2 regions of the Streptomyces sp. NPDC048057 genome follow, and region 2 is predicted to be linked to the other one. Evidence: riboswitches for the same ligand, from Rfam matches in the RefSeq annotation. Region 2 holds a riboswitch; the other holds the start of a gene.
The links. A riboswitch is a leader RNA that binds a small molecule or an ion and turns the genes downstream of it on or off. The one in region 2 is predicted to bind thiamine pyrophosphate.
Positions count from the first base shown of each region.

Region 1: linked by a shared signal. The riboswitch ahead of AB0E05_RS08595 (thiamine ABC transporter substrate-binding protein) and the one ahead of thiC (phosphomethylpyrimidine synthase ThiC) in region 2 are both predicted to bind thiamine pyrophosphate.

Region 1 covers NZ_JBEZNF010000006.1:90,574-98,242, reverse strand. Annotated here, with positions in the region: gene frr (ribosome recycling factor) at 1-216, shown strand, start outside; gene AB0E05_RS08605 (phosphatidate cytidylyltransferase) at 216-1,514, shown strand; gene rlmN (23S rRNA (adenine(2503)-C(2))-methyltransferase RlmN) at 1,594-2,700, shown strand; TPP riboswitch at 2,827-2,937, shown strand; gene AB0E05_RS08595 (thiamine ABC transporter substrate-binding protein) at 3,018-4,121, shown strand; gene AB0E05_RS08590 (iron ABC transporter permease) at 4,187-5,839, shown strand; gene AB0E05_RS08585 (ABC transporter ATP-binding protein) at 5,839-6,858, shown strand; gene AB0E05_RS08580 (hypothetical protein) at 6,847-7,669, opposite strand, start outside.
Region 2 covers NZ_JBEZNF010000004.1:235,801-243,469, forward strand. Annotated here, with positions in the region: gene AB0E05_RS06380 (metallophosphoesterase) at 1-49, shown strand, start outside; gene AB0E05_RS06385 (hypothetical protein) at 197-1,021, shown strand; gene thiC (phosphomethylpyrimidine synthase ThiC) at 1,188-2,981, opposite strand; TPP riboswitch at 2,976-3,148, opposite strand; gene AB0E05_RS06395 (YibE/F family protein) at 3,220-4,602, shown strand; gene AB0E05_RS06400 (SsgA family sporulation/cell division regulator) at 4,630-5,067, opposite strand; gene AB0E05_RS06405 (IclR family transcriptional regulator C-terminal domain-containing protein) at 5,216-5,992, opposite strand; gene AB0E05_RS06410 (DUF5326 family protein) at 6,256-6,474, opposite strand; gene AB0E05_RS06415 (cupin domain-containing protein) at 6,620-6,937, opposite strand; gene AB0E05_RS06420 (cystathionine gamma-lyase) at 7,120-7,669, shown strand, end outside.

The DNA.
Region 1 (7,669 bases), on a different contig from region 2:
AAGGTCGCCAAGGGCAAGGCCGAGGACGCAAAGATCTCGATCCGCGCCGTGCGCCGCAAGGCCAAGGAGACCATCGACAAGTTCGTCAAGGACGGCGAGGTCGGCGAGGACGAGGGCCGCCGCGCCGAGAAGGAGCTCGACGACACCACCGCCAAGTACGTGGCGCAGGTCGACGAGCTGCTCAAGCACAAGGAAGCCGAGCTGCTCGAAGTCTGATGAACGACGCTTCCTGGGGGGCCCCACAGAGGGCCAACTACGTCGGAGGGTGGCGTCCGCACGACCAGGGCCCTGCCTCGGCGGGTCCCGCCTACGATGGGCATGAGGCACAGCAGACTCGGCCCATGCCCATCGTGCCGGACTTCCCCGACGCAGGTAGAGACGCAGGCGGTCCCGGCGACCGCGACCACAGGGACGACAGCGGTCGGGAGTCCTCCCGACTGAGCGGTCCGCTGTTCCGTGACGAGGTTCCGCGGGAGCCGGCACCCGGTGCCGGTGGACCGCCGCCGGCACCCGAGTCGTCGCACAGACGCCGTACGGGCGGCCCGTCCGGTCCGAAGGACCGGGGGGCGCACGCGGGGCACGAACGAGGGGCGGGTACGGGTTCGACGGAGCCGGTCGCACCGCCCGCCGAGCAGCAGCAGCCCGGTCAGCCGGCGGGCCGGGCCGGTGCCAGGCGCACGGCGGAGAGCAACGGGAAGAAGCGTGCCGGCCGTGACCTGCGGGCGGCCATAGGGGTAGGCGTCGGCCTCGGTGCGGTGATCATCGCGTCGCTCTTCTTCGTCAAGGCCGTGTTCGTCGGCGTGGTCGTGGTCGCGGTCGTGGTCGGCCTGTGGGAGCTCACCTCCCGGCTGGCGGAGCGCAAGGAGATCAAGGCTCCGCTGGTGCCGCTCGCCGTCGGTGGTGCGGCGATGGTCGTCGCCGGGTACGTGCGCGGTGCGGAGGGAGCCTGGGTCGCCACGGCGCTCACGGCGCTCGCCGTGCTGGTGTGGCGGATGACGGAGCCGCCCGAGGGGTACCTGAAGGACGTCACGGCGGGGATCTTCGCCGTGTTCTACGTGCCGTTCCTGGCGACCTTCGTCGCCATGATGCTCACGGCCGACGACGGTGCCCGGCGCGTGTTCGCGTTCCTGCTGCTCACGGTGGTCAGCGACACCGGCGCCTACGCGGTCGGCTGGCGCTTCGGCAAGCGCAAGCTCGCTCCGCGCATCAGCCCCGGGAAGACCCGCGAGGGGCTGTTCGGGGCGGTGGGCTTCGCCATGGTGGCGGGCGCGCTGTGCATGCAGTTCATGATCGACGACGGCACCTGGTGGCAGGGCCTGCTGCTGGGCCTCGCGGTGGCGGTCAGCGCGACGCTGGGAGACCTCGGCGAGTCGATGATCAAGCGTGACCTCGGCATCAAGGACATGGGCACGCTGCTGCCGGGCCACGGCGGCATCATGGACCGGCTGGATTCGTTGCTGCCGACGGCGCCGGTGGTTTGGCTGCTGTTCGTGGTGTTCGTAGGAAGCGGCTGACCTGCGGCTTCACGGTGAAGGGCTTGTTATCCACAGGATGGCGAGCCCTTCGTCGTATCTCTGCGACACTGGATGGACCATGCCCAAGCCCGGAGAACTCACATTCATCGCGCCCCGCGGAGCCAAGAAGCCCCCGAGGCACCTTGCCGACCTCTCGCCCGCCGAGCGGAAGGACGCCGTCGCCGCGATCGGCGAGAAGCCCTTCCGCGCCAAGCAGCTGTCGCAGCACTACTTCGCCCGGTACGCGCACGACCCGGCTCAGTGGACCGACATCCCTGCCGCCGCGCGGGAGAAGCTGGCCGCGGAGCTGCTGCCCGACCTGATGTCGGTCGTGCGGCACATCTCCTGCGACGAGGACACCACCCGCAAGACCCTGTGGCGGCTGCACGACGGGACGCTCGTCGAGTCCGTGCTGATGCGCTATCCCGACCGGGTGACGATGTGCATCTCGTCCCAGGCCGGCTGCGGGATGAACTGCCCGTTCTGCGCCACCGGCCAGGCCGGGCTCGACCGCAACTTGTCGACCGCGGAGATCGTGCACCAGATCGTGGACGGGATGCGGTCGCTGCGCGACGGCGAGGTGCCCGGCGGCCCCGCCCGGCTGTCGAACATCGTCTTCATGGGCATGGGCGAGCCGCTGGCGAACTACAAGCGGGTGGTGGGCGCGATCCGTCGGCTCACCGACCCCGAGCCCGACGGCCTCGGGCTGTCCCAGCGCGGGATCACGGTCTCCACCGTCGGTCTGGTGCCGGCGATGCTGCGCTTCGCGGACGAGGGCTTCAAGTGCCGGCTCGCGGTGTCCTTGCACGCCCCGGACGACGAACTGCGTGACACCCTCGTCCCGGTGAACACCCGCTGGAAGGTCCGCGAGGTCCTGGACGCCGCGTGGGAGTACGCGGAGAAGTCGGGTCGTCGCGTCTCCATCGAGTACGCGCTGATCCGCGACATCAACGACCACGCGTGGCGCGGTGACCTGTTGGGCCGGCTGCTCAAGGGGCGGCGCGTCCATGTGAACCTGATCCCGCTGAACCCGACTCCGGGGTCGAAGTGGACCGCGTCCCGGCCGGAGGACGAGCGGGCCTTCGTCGCAGCGATCGCGGCCCACGGGGTCCCGGTCACGGTGCGGGACACCCGGGGGCAGGAGATCGACGGGGCGTGCGGACAGCTCGCCGCGTCCGAGCGCTGACGACGGGGGTCGTGCACGGGTCGGGTCGCGAGGCGGGCGCACTGCGCCTTCAGCGTGCGGGGTGCGCAGGCACCCGCCCCTGCCGCCGCCTGCGGCTGACCTTGTAGTCTGACCCGTACATCTGCATAAATCCGACAGGGGAGCGCCACAGCGCTGAGAGTGCGGTACCCATCAGACCGCAGACCCTCTGAACCTCGCCCAGGTCATTCTGGGTAGGAAGTTCGGTCACCACTCAAGCTGTTGCGCCCTGCCCGCGTCTTCGACGAGACCGGGCCGGGCCGCGTCTCTTCCTGGCCACCCCCAGGAGGAATCGATCCGTGAGCAGTATCAGGAAGAAGACGGTCGCCGCGCTGGCCGCGGCGCTCGGCGTGAGCGTGCTCGCCGCCTGCGGCGGGGAGTCCTCCGGTGACTCCGGAGCCAAGGACGGCGACGGCAAGGGCTCGAAGACGGTCACGCTGGTGAGCCACGACTCCTTCGCCGCCTCCGAGGCCGTGCTCAAGGAGTTCACCCGGCAGACCGGCTACACGGTCAAGGTCCTCAAGAGCGGGGACACCGCGGTCGCGCTCAACAAGGAGATCCTGACGAAGGGCTCCCCGCAGGGCGACGTGTTCTTCGGCGTCGACAACACCCTGCTGTCCCGCGCGCTCGACAACGGCCTCTTCACGCCCCACGAGGCCAAGGGCCTCGACCAGGTGCCGGCGACCGTGCAACTCGACAAGGACAAGCACCGGGTCACCCCGATCGACACCGGCGACGTCTGCGTCAACTACGACAAGAAGTACTTCGCCGACAAGAAGCTCGCGCCGCCGCAGACCTTCGAGGACCTGGCCAAGCCCGAGTACAAGGACCTGCTCGTCGTGGAGAACGCGGCCACGTCCTCCCCGGGCCTCAGCTTCGTCCTCGGCACCGTCGCGCACTTCGGCGAGGACGGTTGGCAGGACTACTGGAAGCAGCTCAAGGGCAACGGAGTCAAGGTCGTCGACGGCTGGGAGCAGGCGTACAACGAGGAGTTCTCCGGGTCCGCCGGGGGCAAGAAGGCCAAGGCCGACCGGCCGCTGGTGGTCTCGTACGCCTCCAGCCCGCCCGTCGAGGTGCTGTTCGCCGACCCGCAGCCGGCCGAGGCGCCCACCGGGGTCGCCACCGGGACCTGCTTCCGGCAGGTCGAGTTCGCGGGCCTGCTGAAGGGCGCGAAGAACGAGGCCGGCGGCAAGGCCCTGCTGGACTTCATGGTCTCCAAGACGTTCCAGGAGGACATGCCGCTGAACATGTTCGTCAACCCGGTGGTCAGCGGGGCGAAGCTGCCCGAGCTGTTCACCCGGCACGGCGCGGTGGTCGAGAAGCCGACGACGCTGGCGCCCGACACCATCTCCAAGAACCGTGAGCAGTGGGTTCAGACGTGGTCCTCGCTCGTGGTGAAGTGACCCGGCCCGCGGCGGGGCGCCGCGGCCGGGCGCCCCGCACGGGGAACGCGACACGGCTCGCCCTGATGGCGCTGCCCGTCGCGTTCTTCGGCGTCTTCTTCGCGTACCCCGTGGCCGCGATCGTCGGCCGCGGGCTGCGGGACGGCGGGCGTTGGCAGTTCGGGCGCATCGGCGAGGTGCTGGGCCGCCCGGACGTCCTCGACGTGCTGTGGTTCACCACCTGGCAGGCGCTGGCGTCGACCGCGCTCACCCTGTTCGTCGCGCTGCCGGGGGCGTACGTCACGGCCCGCTACGACTTCCCGGGCAAGCGGCTGCTGCGGGCGGTGGTGACCGTGCCGTTCGTGCTGCCGACCGTCGTCGTCGGCACCGCCTTCCTGGCGCTGCTGGGTCGCGGCGGACTGCTCGACGAGGCGTGGGGGATCCGCCTCGACACCACTGTGTGGGCGATCCTCCTCGCCCACGTCTTCTTCAACTACGCCGTGGTGGTGCGGACCGTGGGCGGCCTGTGGGCGCAGCTCGACCCGCGCCAGGAGGAGGCGGCGCGAGTGCTGGGCGCGGGGCGCTTCGCCGCCTGGCGCACGGTCACGCTCCCGGCGCTCGCGCCGTCCCTGGCCGCCGCGGCGCTGATGGTCTTCCTCTTCACCTTCACCTCCTTCGGCGTGGTCCAGATCCTGGGCGGGCCCGGCTTCTCGACCCTGGAAGTGGAGATCTACCGGCAGACCGCGCAACTGCTGGACCTGCGCACGGCCGCCGTCCTGACCCTGGTGCAGTTCGCCGCCGTCGGCGCGGTGCTGGGCGTGCACGCGTGGACGGTACGGCGCCGGGAGGGCGCGTTGACGCTGGTGGACCCGGCCTCCACCGCCCGCCGGCCGCGCGGGGCGCGGCAGTGGGCGCTGCTCGGCGGGGTGCTGACCACGGTCGTGCTGCTGGTGCTGGTGCCGCTGGGCGTCCTGGTGGAGCGCTCGCTGTCCACTCCCGACGGCTACGGCTTCGACTACTACCGGGCGCTCGGCTCGCTCGACGCGAGCGGGGGCGCCTTCCTCGTACCACCGGTGCACGCCGTGGGGAACTCGCTGCGGTACGCGCTGGCCGCGACCGCGATCGCGGTCGTCGTGGGCGGGCTCGCGGCGGCGGCGCTGGCGCGGCGGCCCGGGCCCGAGGGGCGGGAGCGCGGGGCGGGGCGGCTGGTGCGTGGCTTCGACGCGCTGCTGATGCTGCCGCTCGGGGTCTCGGCGGTGACGGTGGGCTTCGGCTTCCTGATCACGCTCGACGAGCCGCCGTTGGACCTGCGGGCCTCGTGGATCCTGGTGCCGCTGGCGCAGGCGCTGGTCGGGGTGCCGTTCGTGGTGCGCACCATGCTGCCGGTGCTGCGGGCGGTCGACGGGCGACTGCGGGAGGCGGCGGCGGTCCTCGGGGCGTCGCCGCTGCGGGTGTGGCGGGAGGTGGACCTGCCGTTGGTGCGGCGGGCGCTGCTGATCTCCGCGGGCTTCGCGTTCGCCGTGTCGCTCGGCGAGTTCGGTGCGACCGTCTTCATCGCCAGGCCCGACAACCCGACGCTGCCGGTTGCCGTCGCCAGGCTGCTGGGGCGGCCCGGCGAGCTCAACTACGGGCAGGCGATGGCCCTGAGCACGATCCTGATGGTGGTGTGCGCGGGCGCGCTGCTGTTGCTGGAGCGGATCCGCCTGCGCACGACCAACGGCTCGACCGGGGAGTTCTGATGCTCGTACTCGACGACGTGACCGTACGCTTCGGGGCGCGGGCGGCGCTCGACGGCGTGGACCTGACGGTCGCCGACCACGAGGTGGTCTGCGTCCTCGGGCCCAGCGGCAGTGGGAAGTCCACCCTGTTGCGGGTGGTCGCCGGATTGCAGCGGGCGGACCGGGGGCGGGTGTTGCTCGCCGGCGCCGACCAGACGGGCGTACCGGTGCACCGGCGCGGCCTGGGCCTGATGTTCCAGGACCACCAGCTCTTCCCCCAGCACGACGCGGGCGGGAACGTCGCCTTCGGACTGCGGATGCGGGGTGACGGGCGGGAGGCGCGACGGGCGCGGGTCGCGGAGCTGTTGGAACTCGTCGGGCTGCCCGGCGCGGAGCAGCGCGCGGTCGGCTCGCTGTCCGGCGGCGAACAGCAACGGGTCGCGCTGGCGCGGGCGCTGGCCCCCGAGCCTCGGCTGCTGATGCTCGACGAACCGCTGGGACAGCTTGACCGCGGGCTGCGGGAGCGCCTGGTGGTGGAGTTGCGGGCGCTCTTCGGGCGGCTGGGGACGACCGTGCTGGCGGTCACGCACGACCAGGGCGAGGCGTTCGCGCTCGCCGACCGCGTGGTGATCATGCGGGAGGGCCGGATCGCCCAGACCGGTGCGCCGCTGGAGGTCTGGCAGCGGCCTGCCGACGCCTTCGTGGCGCGGTTCCTCGGCTTCGACAACGTGGTCGCCGCCACCGTCAGCGGGTCGGTGGCGGACACGGCGTGGGGCAAGCTGCCGCTGCTGGACCCGGCCGGGGACGGCGAGCGCGAGGTGCTGGTGCGGCCCGCGGGGGTGCGGCTGACGGACCCGGAGGAGGGCCTGCGCTGCACGGTCGAGGCGCGGACCTTCCGGGGCGACCGGGTCGCCGTACGGCTGCGGCCGGCGACCGGCCCCGTACTGGAGGCGGAGGTGCCGCTGCGGGATGCCCCCGAGGAGCACGCCGAGGTGGGGGTCGTCTTCGCGGCGGAGGACGTGGTCGTCCTAGCCCCGTAGCGGGGCCACGGCCAGGGTGGCGACCGCCCAGGTCAGCGGGGCGAAGACGGCGAGCAGGGCGAGCACCCGCAGGGCGGTGGCGGCGCGCAGGGTGTTCGCGGGGGTGCCCAGGCGCCGCAGCTCCTCGCGGGTCGTGGTGCGCAGGGCGCGCGCCTCGGACGTGGAGACCAGGAGCGTGGCCGTCGAACAGGCGATCACCAACGTCGTGCCCAGGCCCGTGAGCGGACCGAAGGGACGGGCCCCGCTGCCGGACAGCATCCAGCCGGCGAGCACCGCCGCCGCGACCGCGCACAGCACGCCGAGCGGGCGGCCGATCCGACGGGCCTCCTCCATCAGGACCCGGCCGGCGAGCAGCCGCAGCGCGCTGGGGCGCACCATTTGCACAAGACGGCCGCAGAAGTGCGTCAGGGCGGGCCCTGCGACGGCGAGGCCCACCGCGGTGAGCGCCCAGCCGGTGAGGACGCCGGCCGGGTTCGCGCCGAGGTCACCCGAGAGCCGCAGTCCCTCCCCGGACTGGGCACGGGCCGCGTACGTGCCGATCGCCAGGCCCGCCGCCGTCAGGGCGCACCCCCACGGCAGCCCGCCGGGCGGGGCGGTGGGCACCGGGGGCTCTTCGGGCGGGGCGTCGTCCGCGGCCGTGGTGCGGATGCGGGAGCGCAGTGCGAGGGCGACGGTGACCGTCGCGGCCAGGGGGACGATCGTCAGCAGCGTGAGGGCCGCGGCGAGCGGCAGCGACTCGTCCGCGGCCAGCAGTTCGGCTGCGGCGCCGTCGAACGGCAGCCCCGTCAGATCACCCCGCAGGTGCAGGAAG
Region 2 (7,669 bases):
CACGATGGCCGGAAAGCTGCTCGTCGTCCAGCTTCCGCTACCCGGCTGACGCAAGCCGGGTACGCGTTTTACCTAAACCCCTGTCACTCCGTGCCGTAACCGCTCTACCATCGGCCTAACCGACGCAGGCACTCCTCCACCCACGCCCAACCGCCCGTCCGGGACGGGTGTTTCCGGCCTTACGGAGCATCGGGGGATGCACATGAACAGCGCTCCGCACCTGCAGAACGAGGACCGCGCCGAGTTCGAGCGCCTCCTCGAAGACGCGCTGCGCAACGCCCATGAACGGCCCGATCTCGCCACCGTGGGGCAGCGGCTGAACGCGGCCCAGCTGCGCACGATGGCCCTGAACGCCACGGCGCTGATCACCGCCTCCGCCGCGCCCGAGTACGAGCACTACGTCAGGATCCGCGAAGAGGCCCGTTCGCCCTCCGCCGCGTCCGCCGGCGACCGGGACCGGCCCAGGATCCACGTCGACGGCGACGGCAGCGGCGCCGGCTTCGCGGCCGTGGTCGCGGTGCTCGCCCCGGTCCTCGCGGGCATCGCCGCCCTGCTGTTCCTGCTGGTCGGGTACGTCCTCAAGATGCTCGACCCGCCGCCGTCGTTCGCCCAGACCATGGTGTCGGCCGGCTGGTTCTTCGCCGCCCTCACCGCCGCGGCGATCCTGTACGCGGGGGTCGGGCTCCTGCGCACCGCGCTGCGCAACAGCGCGACGCAGCTGCCGGCCGAGGAGATGTCGAACGAACTCCCCGACGAGGTGGCGCGCGCCAAGGACGCCTGGCTGCACGCGGTGCTGGAGCGCGGCGTCCTGCCGTTCCTGCGGATCGCGCTGGAGGACCCGGCCGCGGACCCGGTGTCCGGAGCGCCGCCGCGGCCCGTGACCCGCATACCGAAGGTCGGGTACGACAGCCCGGACTACTCCAGTCCGAGCGAGGGCAAGTCGGCGGGGCAGCGGCCCACCTTCACCAGCCCCGACTTCACCAGCCCGGACTTCGGGGGCCCCGAGAACCGCCCGGAGTGACCTGGCCGCGCCGTGGCACCGCCGCGGTACGAGGGTGCGGCCGCGAGGCGCGCACCGTACCCCCGTCCCCCCGAGTTCCCCTGACTCCTCGTGCTCCCCGGTCGGCCGGCCGCGCGGTCGGTCGGTCCCGCGGCCGGTCCGTCGGGCCGGTCGTTCAGTCAGCCGGTCACTCGGCCATCGGCAGGTACACCCTGTTCCCGCTCGCCGCGAACTCCTTGGACTTCTGGAGCATCCCCTCGGTGATCTCCTCCGCCGTCGCGTCCGGTGCGGAGGCACCGCCGAACTGCTCCGAGATGCTCTGGCTGATCTTCATCGAGCAGAACTTCGGGCCGCACATCGAGCAGAAGTGCGCCGTCTTCGCCGGCTCGGCCGGCAGCGTCTCGTCGTGGAACTCGCGCGCGGTGTCCGGGTCGAGCGCCAGGTTGAACTGGTCCTCCCAGCGGAACTCGAACCGCGCGTCGGAGAGCGCGTCGTCCCACTCCTGCGCCCCCGGGTGCCCCTTGGCGAGGTCCGCCGCGTGCGCCGCGATCTTGTACGTGATCACCCCGGTCTTCACGTCGTCCCGGTTGGGCAGCCCCAGGTGCTCCTTGGGCGTCACGTAGCAGAGCATGGCCGTGCCCCACCAGGCGATCATCGCCGCGCCGATGCCGGAGGTGATGTGGTCGTACGCCGGTGCCACGTCCGTGGTGAGCGGGCCGAGGGTGTAGAACGGCGCCTCCTCGCAGATCTCCTGCTGGAGGTCGATGTTCTCCTTGATCTTGTGCATGGGCACGTGCCCGGGGCCCTCGATCATCGTCTGCACGTTCATCCGCTTGGCGATCTTGTTCAGCTCGCCCAGCGTCTTCAACTCGGCGAACTGCGCCTCGTCGTTGGCGTCCGCGATCGAGCCGGGCCGCAGCCCGTCACCGAGGGAGTACGTCACGTCGTACGCGGCGAGGATCTCGCACAGCTCCTCGAAGTGCTCGTACAGGAACGACTCCTTGTGGTGCGCCAGGCACCAGGCGGCCATGATCGAGCCGCCGCGGGAGACGATGCCGGTCTTGCGGCGGGCGGTGAGCGGCACGTACCGCAGCAGCACGCCGGCGTGCACCGTCATGTAGTCGACGCCCTGCTCGGCCTGTTCGATCACGGTGTCCTTGTAGATCTCCCAGGTCAGCTCCTCCGCCCTGCCGTCGACCTTCTCCAGCGCCTGGTACAGCGGCACGGTGCCGATCGGCACGGGGGAGTTGCGCAGCACCCACTCCCGGGTGGTGTGGATGTTGCGACCGGTGGACAGGTCCATGACCGTGTCGGCGCCCCAGCGGGTGGCCCAGGTCATCTTCTCCACCTCCTCCTCGATGGAGGAGGTCACGGCGGAGTTGCCGATGTTGGCGTTGACCTTCACCAGGAACCGCTTGCCGATGATCATCGGCTCGATCTCCGGATGGTTGACGTTGGCCGGCAGCACCGCGCGGCCGGCCGCGATCTCGTCCCGCACGACCTCGGGGGAGACGTTCTCCCGCAGGGCGACGAACTCCATCTCGGGGGTGATCTCGCCGCGGCGGGCGTACGCGAGTTGGGTCACCGCCCGGCCGTCCCGACCGCGCCGGGGCTGGCGCGGGCGCCCGGGGAAGACCGCGTCCAGGTTGCGCAGTCCACCGCGGGGCGAGGTGTGCTTGATCCCGTCGTCCTCGGGGCGCACGGGCCGGCCCGCGTACTCCTCGGTGTCGCCGCGGGCGACGATCCAGCTCTCGCGCAGCGGGACCAGCCCACGGCGCACGTCGGTCTCGACGGTGGGGTCGGTGTACGGGCCGGACGTGTCGTACAGCGTCACGTCCCGGCCGTTGGTGAGGTGCACCTGACGGACCGGCACCCGCAGGTCGGGGCGGGAACCCTCGACGTATGCCTTGTGCCAGCCCGGTGTGCGGGCGCCGTCGACAGCGGGTTCGACGGCAGGCGTGCGTGCGTCCTGAACGGTCATGGAAGACCTACTCCCTACGCCGGCATTACCCGGTAACAGGTTCGGCGGTCGACGCAGCGGTGTCCGCGACGTGTGGCGGGCCGGCGCTCTCGCGGCCGGCCCTGCAGTACGTCTACGGAGGTCAGCGCCCTCTCAGCCCGGTGCTCCGAGCTCCCGCGTGTGCAAAGGTGGCACCACGCTAGCGTCATTTCTGGCGTGCTGACCAGGGGGCCCCTGCCGTTCTTGCGATGATCGGTCGGTGACGTCATCACCGCCCGGCCCCCAGCAGGGCCCTGCTCCCCAGCCCGCGCCCGGCCAGGAACACGGCCACCAACACGGCCACGGACACGGCCACGGACATGGGCACAGCCACGGGCACGGGCCCGCCGCGCCCGTCTCGCGGCATCTGCGTCGGGTCATCGCCGCGGTGCTGATTCCTTTCGCCACGGCCGTCGCCGTGGGTCTGGTCGTCCTGTGGCCCGGCTCCGCGCCCGGCCACGAGCGCACCGGCGTGGGCTTCGACCGACAGACCGAACAGGCCACGGTGACCCGGATCGAGCGCATCGACTGCAAGTCCGTGAACTCCGCCCAGGTGCCCGCGACCGGGGACACCAGCACGCCCCAGGGGCGGGAGGCGATCGCCGCGCAGGAAGGCGAGTGCAAGAAGGCCACCATCAGGATCGACTCCGGCCAGCACAAGGGCCGCGTCTTCGCGGAGGTCGTCCAGCCGGACGCGGTGCGGCAGTTGGAGAAGGACCAGGAGGTCGTGGTGGCGTACGCCCCGGACGCTCCGCCGGACCTCCAGTACGCCGTCATCGACGTGAACCGGAAGGTCCCGCTGGCGGTGGTGGCCGGGATCTTCGCCCTCGCCGTGGTGCTGGTGGGGCGGATGCGCGGGGTGATGGCGCTGATCGCGCTGGTCATCTCGTTCGCCGTACTGACGCTGTTCATCCTGCCGGCGATCTTGGCGGGGTCCAATCCGCTGGTGGTCGCGGTGGTCGGGGCGAGCGCCATCATGCTGATCGCGCTCTACATGTGTCACGGGCTGACGGCGCGCACCTCGGTCGCGGTCCTCGGCACGCTGATCTCGCTGCTGCTGATCGGGCTGCTCGGCTCGGTCTTCATCGAGTGGGCGGTGCTGTCGGGCAACACCGACGACAACACCGGCCTGATCCACGGTCTCTATCCGGAGATCGACATGAGCGGTCTGCTGCTGGCGGGGGTCATCATCGGCTCGCTCGGGGTGCTCGACGACGTGACGGTGACCCAGACCTCGGCCGTGTGGGAGCTGCGGCAGGCGGATCCGACCATGGGGCCGCGGGCGCTGTACCGCGCGGCCATCCGGATCGGCCGCGACCACATCGCCTCCGTGGTGAACACGCTGGTGCTCGCCTACGCGGGTGCCGCACTGCCGCTGCTGCTGCTCTTCACCATCGCGCAGAGCGGGGTGGCGACGGTCGCCAACAGCGAGTTGGTGGCGGAGGAGATCGTCCGGACCCTCGTGGGGTCGATCGGACTGGTCGCCTCCGTCCCGGTGACCACCGCGCTCGCGGCGCTGGTGGTCTCCGCCGACCGTCCGCAGCCCGGCGGGGCGGTGCCCGCGAGCCGTGGTTCGGGCCGGGGCCGGCGCCGCAAGAAGTAGCGGCGCCAGGGCGTGTCCCAGGGCCGCTCAGCCCGCGTTCTCCCCGGTGAGGATGGACCTGAGCACCTGTTCCAGGTCGGTGTCGAAGTCGCCGAAGGTCCGCTCCTGGCCGAGCGGGACCAGGCGATCGGTGCGGTCGAGGAAGGCGACCACGGGGGCGGCGCTCACCTGGAAGTACGCGCAGTCCCCGCCGACCTGGAGCCGGATGCCCAGGTCGGCGAGTTCGCCGGGGCCCATCGGCGCGATGTGCACGTCGCCGTCCCCGCTCGGCCCGACGATTCCGTCGAGCAGCAGATCGCGGCTGAAGGCCCAGGTCACCGGGGCGTCACCGGGCAGGTGGAAGGTCATCCGCACGGCGTACGGATCCTCGACCTCGTACCGGAGCTCCACCGGGATCCGGAACGAGAGCTCCTCGGAGACAAGGAAGTTCATCAGGACCTCGGCCTGGACCGACTCGTCGCGCATCGTGTACCCCGCAGTGAAGGAGGCCCGGATCGGGCCTGGTTGGCAGCCTTCTGGATGAAGTCAGCAGAAAACGGGTCAGGGAGGATACCCCTGAACCTCTCCCAACAATCGTGCTGTATGCGACCAGAGGACTACAAGGAGTGATTTTTCAGATACTGATAGAGAAGGCGAGGGAACCCAGCAGGCTGCCTATCCCCGTTCTCAGTTGCTCGATCGCCGGGAGCAATCGTTCCTCCTGGTCGAGCGGGAGGGATATCGCCATCGCGGCGGCGCCGGAGCCGGCGGTGATGGGGATGGCGGCGCAGACCGTGCCGGCCGCGTACTCCTGGCGTTCGATCACGGAGTCCATGCGCCTGCGCGCCGCGATCCGGTCCAGCAGGGTGCGCCGGTCCGGTACGGAGCAGGGCGTCAGGGGCCGCACCGGGTAGCGGTCGAGGTGGTCGTGGAGGGCCGCCTCGTCGAGCTGGCCGAGCAGGCACTGCCCGAGGGCGTGTGCGTGCCCGGTCGCGCGGAAGTCGGCCCACTCGCGGACTGCGGGGGCGTGCGGGGCGTCGGCGATGCCGGCGATGTCGATCTCGCCCTCGCGGTAGACCGCGAAGTAGACGGGCACGCCGATCGCGTCCCGCCAGTGCTCCAGCGACTCCTCCAGCTTGCTGCGACGATTCTGCGCCGTCGCGCCGACCGGGGTCAGCCGCTCCAGGGCGTCCCCGAGTACGAACACCCCCTTCTCACGGCGCAGATACCCCTCGTGCGCCAGGGTGCGCAGCAGGTGGTACGCGGTGGGAAGGGGGAGGCGGGCCTGCCGGGCCAGCACCTTCGCGGGCGCGCCCGCCGGGTGCGCGGAGGCCGCCTCCAGCAGTCTGAGCGCCCGCTGCACGGATGTGATCAGGGTGGGGGGAGCACCGTCGCTCGCCGCCGTGGCCACGAATCACCCCCAGAATGTCCTGACGTGGTGACGGACGACTCGCCCGCCCGCGGGGGCCGTCCCCGTGGATCCGCCGCGCCGGGCTGCCCGGGTTCCCACGTCTCCCCGACGGGGGAGCGCTCGCGGGTGCACAACAGGGCGCACTAGGGGTGGTGAAACCGGATGCCCAGCGGCGGACTGCCACTGTAATGGCCATTCAACCAACTGGACCCTGCGTTGGGCCTGGGTTCCCTCGCCTGGGTTAAAGCAGTACCGCCCAGTGGTTACCACTCCCCGCGGGAGTTCGATGATCCCTTGAACTTCCGTACGACGAAGATCAGTCCGCCGATGAGGGCGACGAACACCAACATCTTGAAGAGCAGACCGATCACGAAGCCGACGACGTTCGCGATCAGACCGCCGAAGATCGCGAGCGCGACCAGCGGGACCGCGACCCACTTCACCCACCACGGCAAACCGGCGAAGATCTCCCGTACCGCCATCGTCGTCCCTGCCTTTCCCGGACACTGCCGTTCCCGCTGTCGTCTTCCGTGTCGTCCTCGATGCTAGGCGGGCCGGGTGCGGCCCGGGCGGCCCGCGGCCCCCGATCTCCCCTGAACCGTCCCTTAGGGCATCCCGGAGCGCGTCTCAGCTCTCTGGTGGAGAGAAGACGACCAGGACCCTGAGGTCCTCGGTGATGTGGTGGAACTTGTGCGCCACCCCGGCCGGCACGTAGACGACGCTGCCGCGCGCCACCGCGGTGGTCTCCATCCCGACGGTGATCGAGGCGCGACCGCTCACCACGAAGTACACCTCGTCCTGGCCGTGGGGCTGCTGGGGGTCGGCGGTGCCCGCGTCGAGCGCGTACAACCCGACCGACATGTTCCGCTCCCGCAGGAACTGGAGGTACGCACCGTCGTTCGCGGCGCGTTCCGCTTCCAGTTCGTCCAGTCGGAATGCCTTCATCGTGCTCCGCCCTGCTGTCGTGTCCGATCACGTCAGCCACGATCAGACACAGGAAGGGATCCGCCGTCAAGACGGGCTCCGACGACGCCGGAGGGCGACCCCGCGGTCCGGGCGACGGGCCCGTCGCGCAGGATGGCGGAAGAGCGCACGGGCGCGGAGTGACGAGAGGAGCGTGACGGGCCATGAGCACAGGCATCGGCGACGGTACGAGGGCCGTGCGGGCGGGGCTGCCCGAACCGGTGAAGTACGAGCCGCCCCTCCCGGGCCCCGTCTTCGCCGCCCACTACCACCTGCCCGGCGAGCCGACCGGGCCGTACACCTACGGCCGGGACACCAACCCGACCTGGACCCGGCTGGAGCAGGCCATCGGGGAGCTGGAGGCACCGGGCGAGACCGTGGAGACCGTGGTCTTCTCCTCCGGGATGGCCGCGATCTCCGCCGTTCTCTTCTCCCGGCTGCGCGCCGGCGACACCGTGGTGCTGCCCAGCGACGGCTACCAGGCGCTGCCGCTGGTGCGCGAGCAGTTGGAGGCGTACGGGATCGGGGTCAGAACCGCGCGGACCGGCGGTGACGCCCAGCTCGCGGCGCTGGAGGGCGCGCAGCTGCTGTGGATCGAGACCCCGTCCAACCCCGAGCTGGACGTGTGCGACGTGCGCCGGCTCGTGGCCGCCGCGCACGCCACGGGCGCGCTGGTCGCGGTGGACAACACCCTGGCGACCCCGCTCGCCCAGC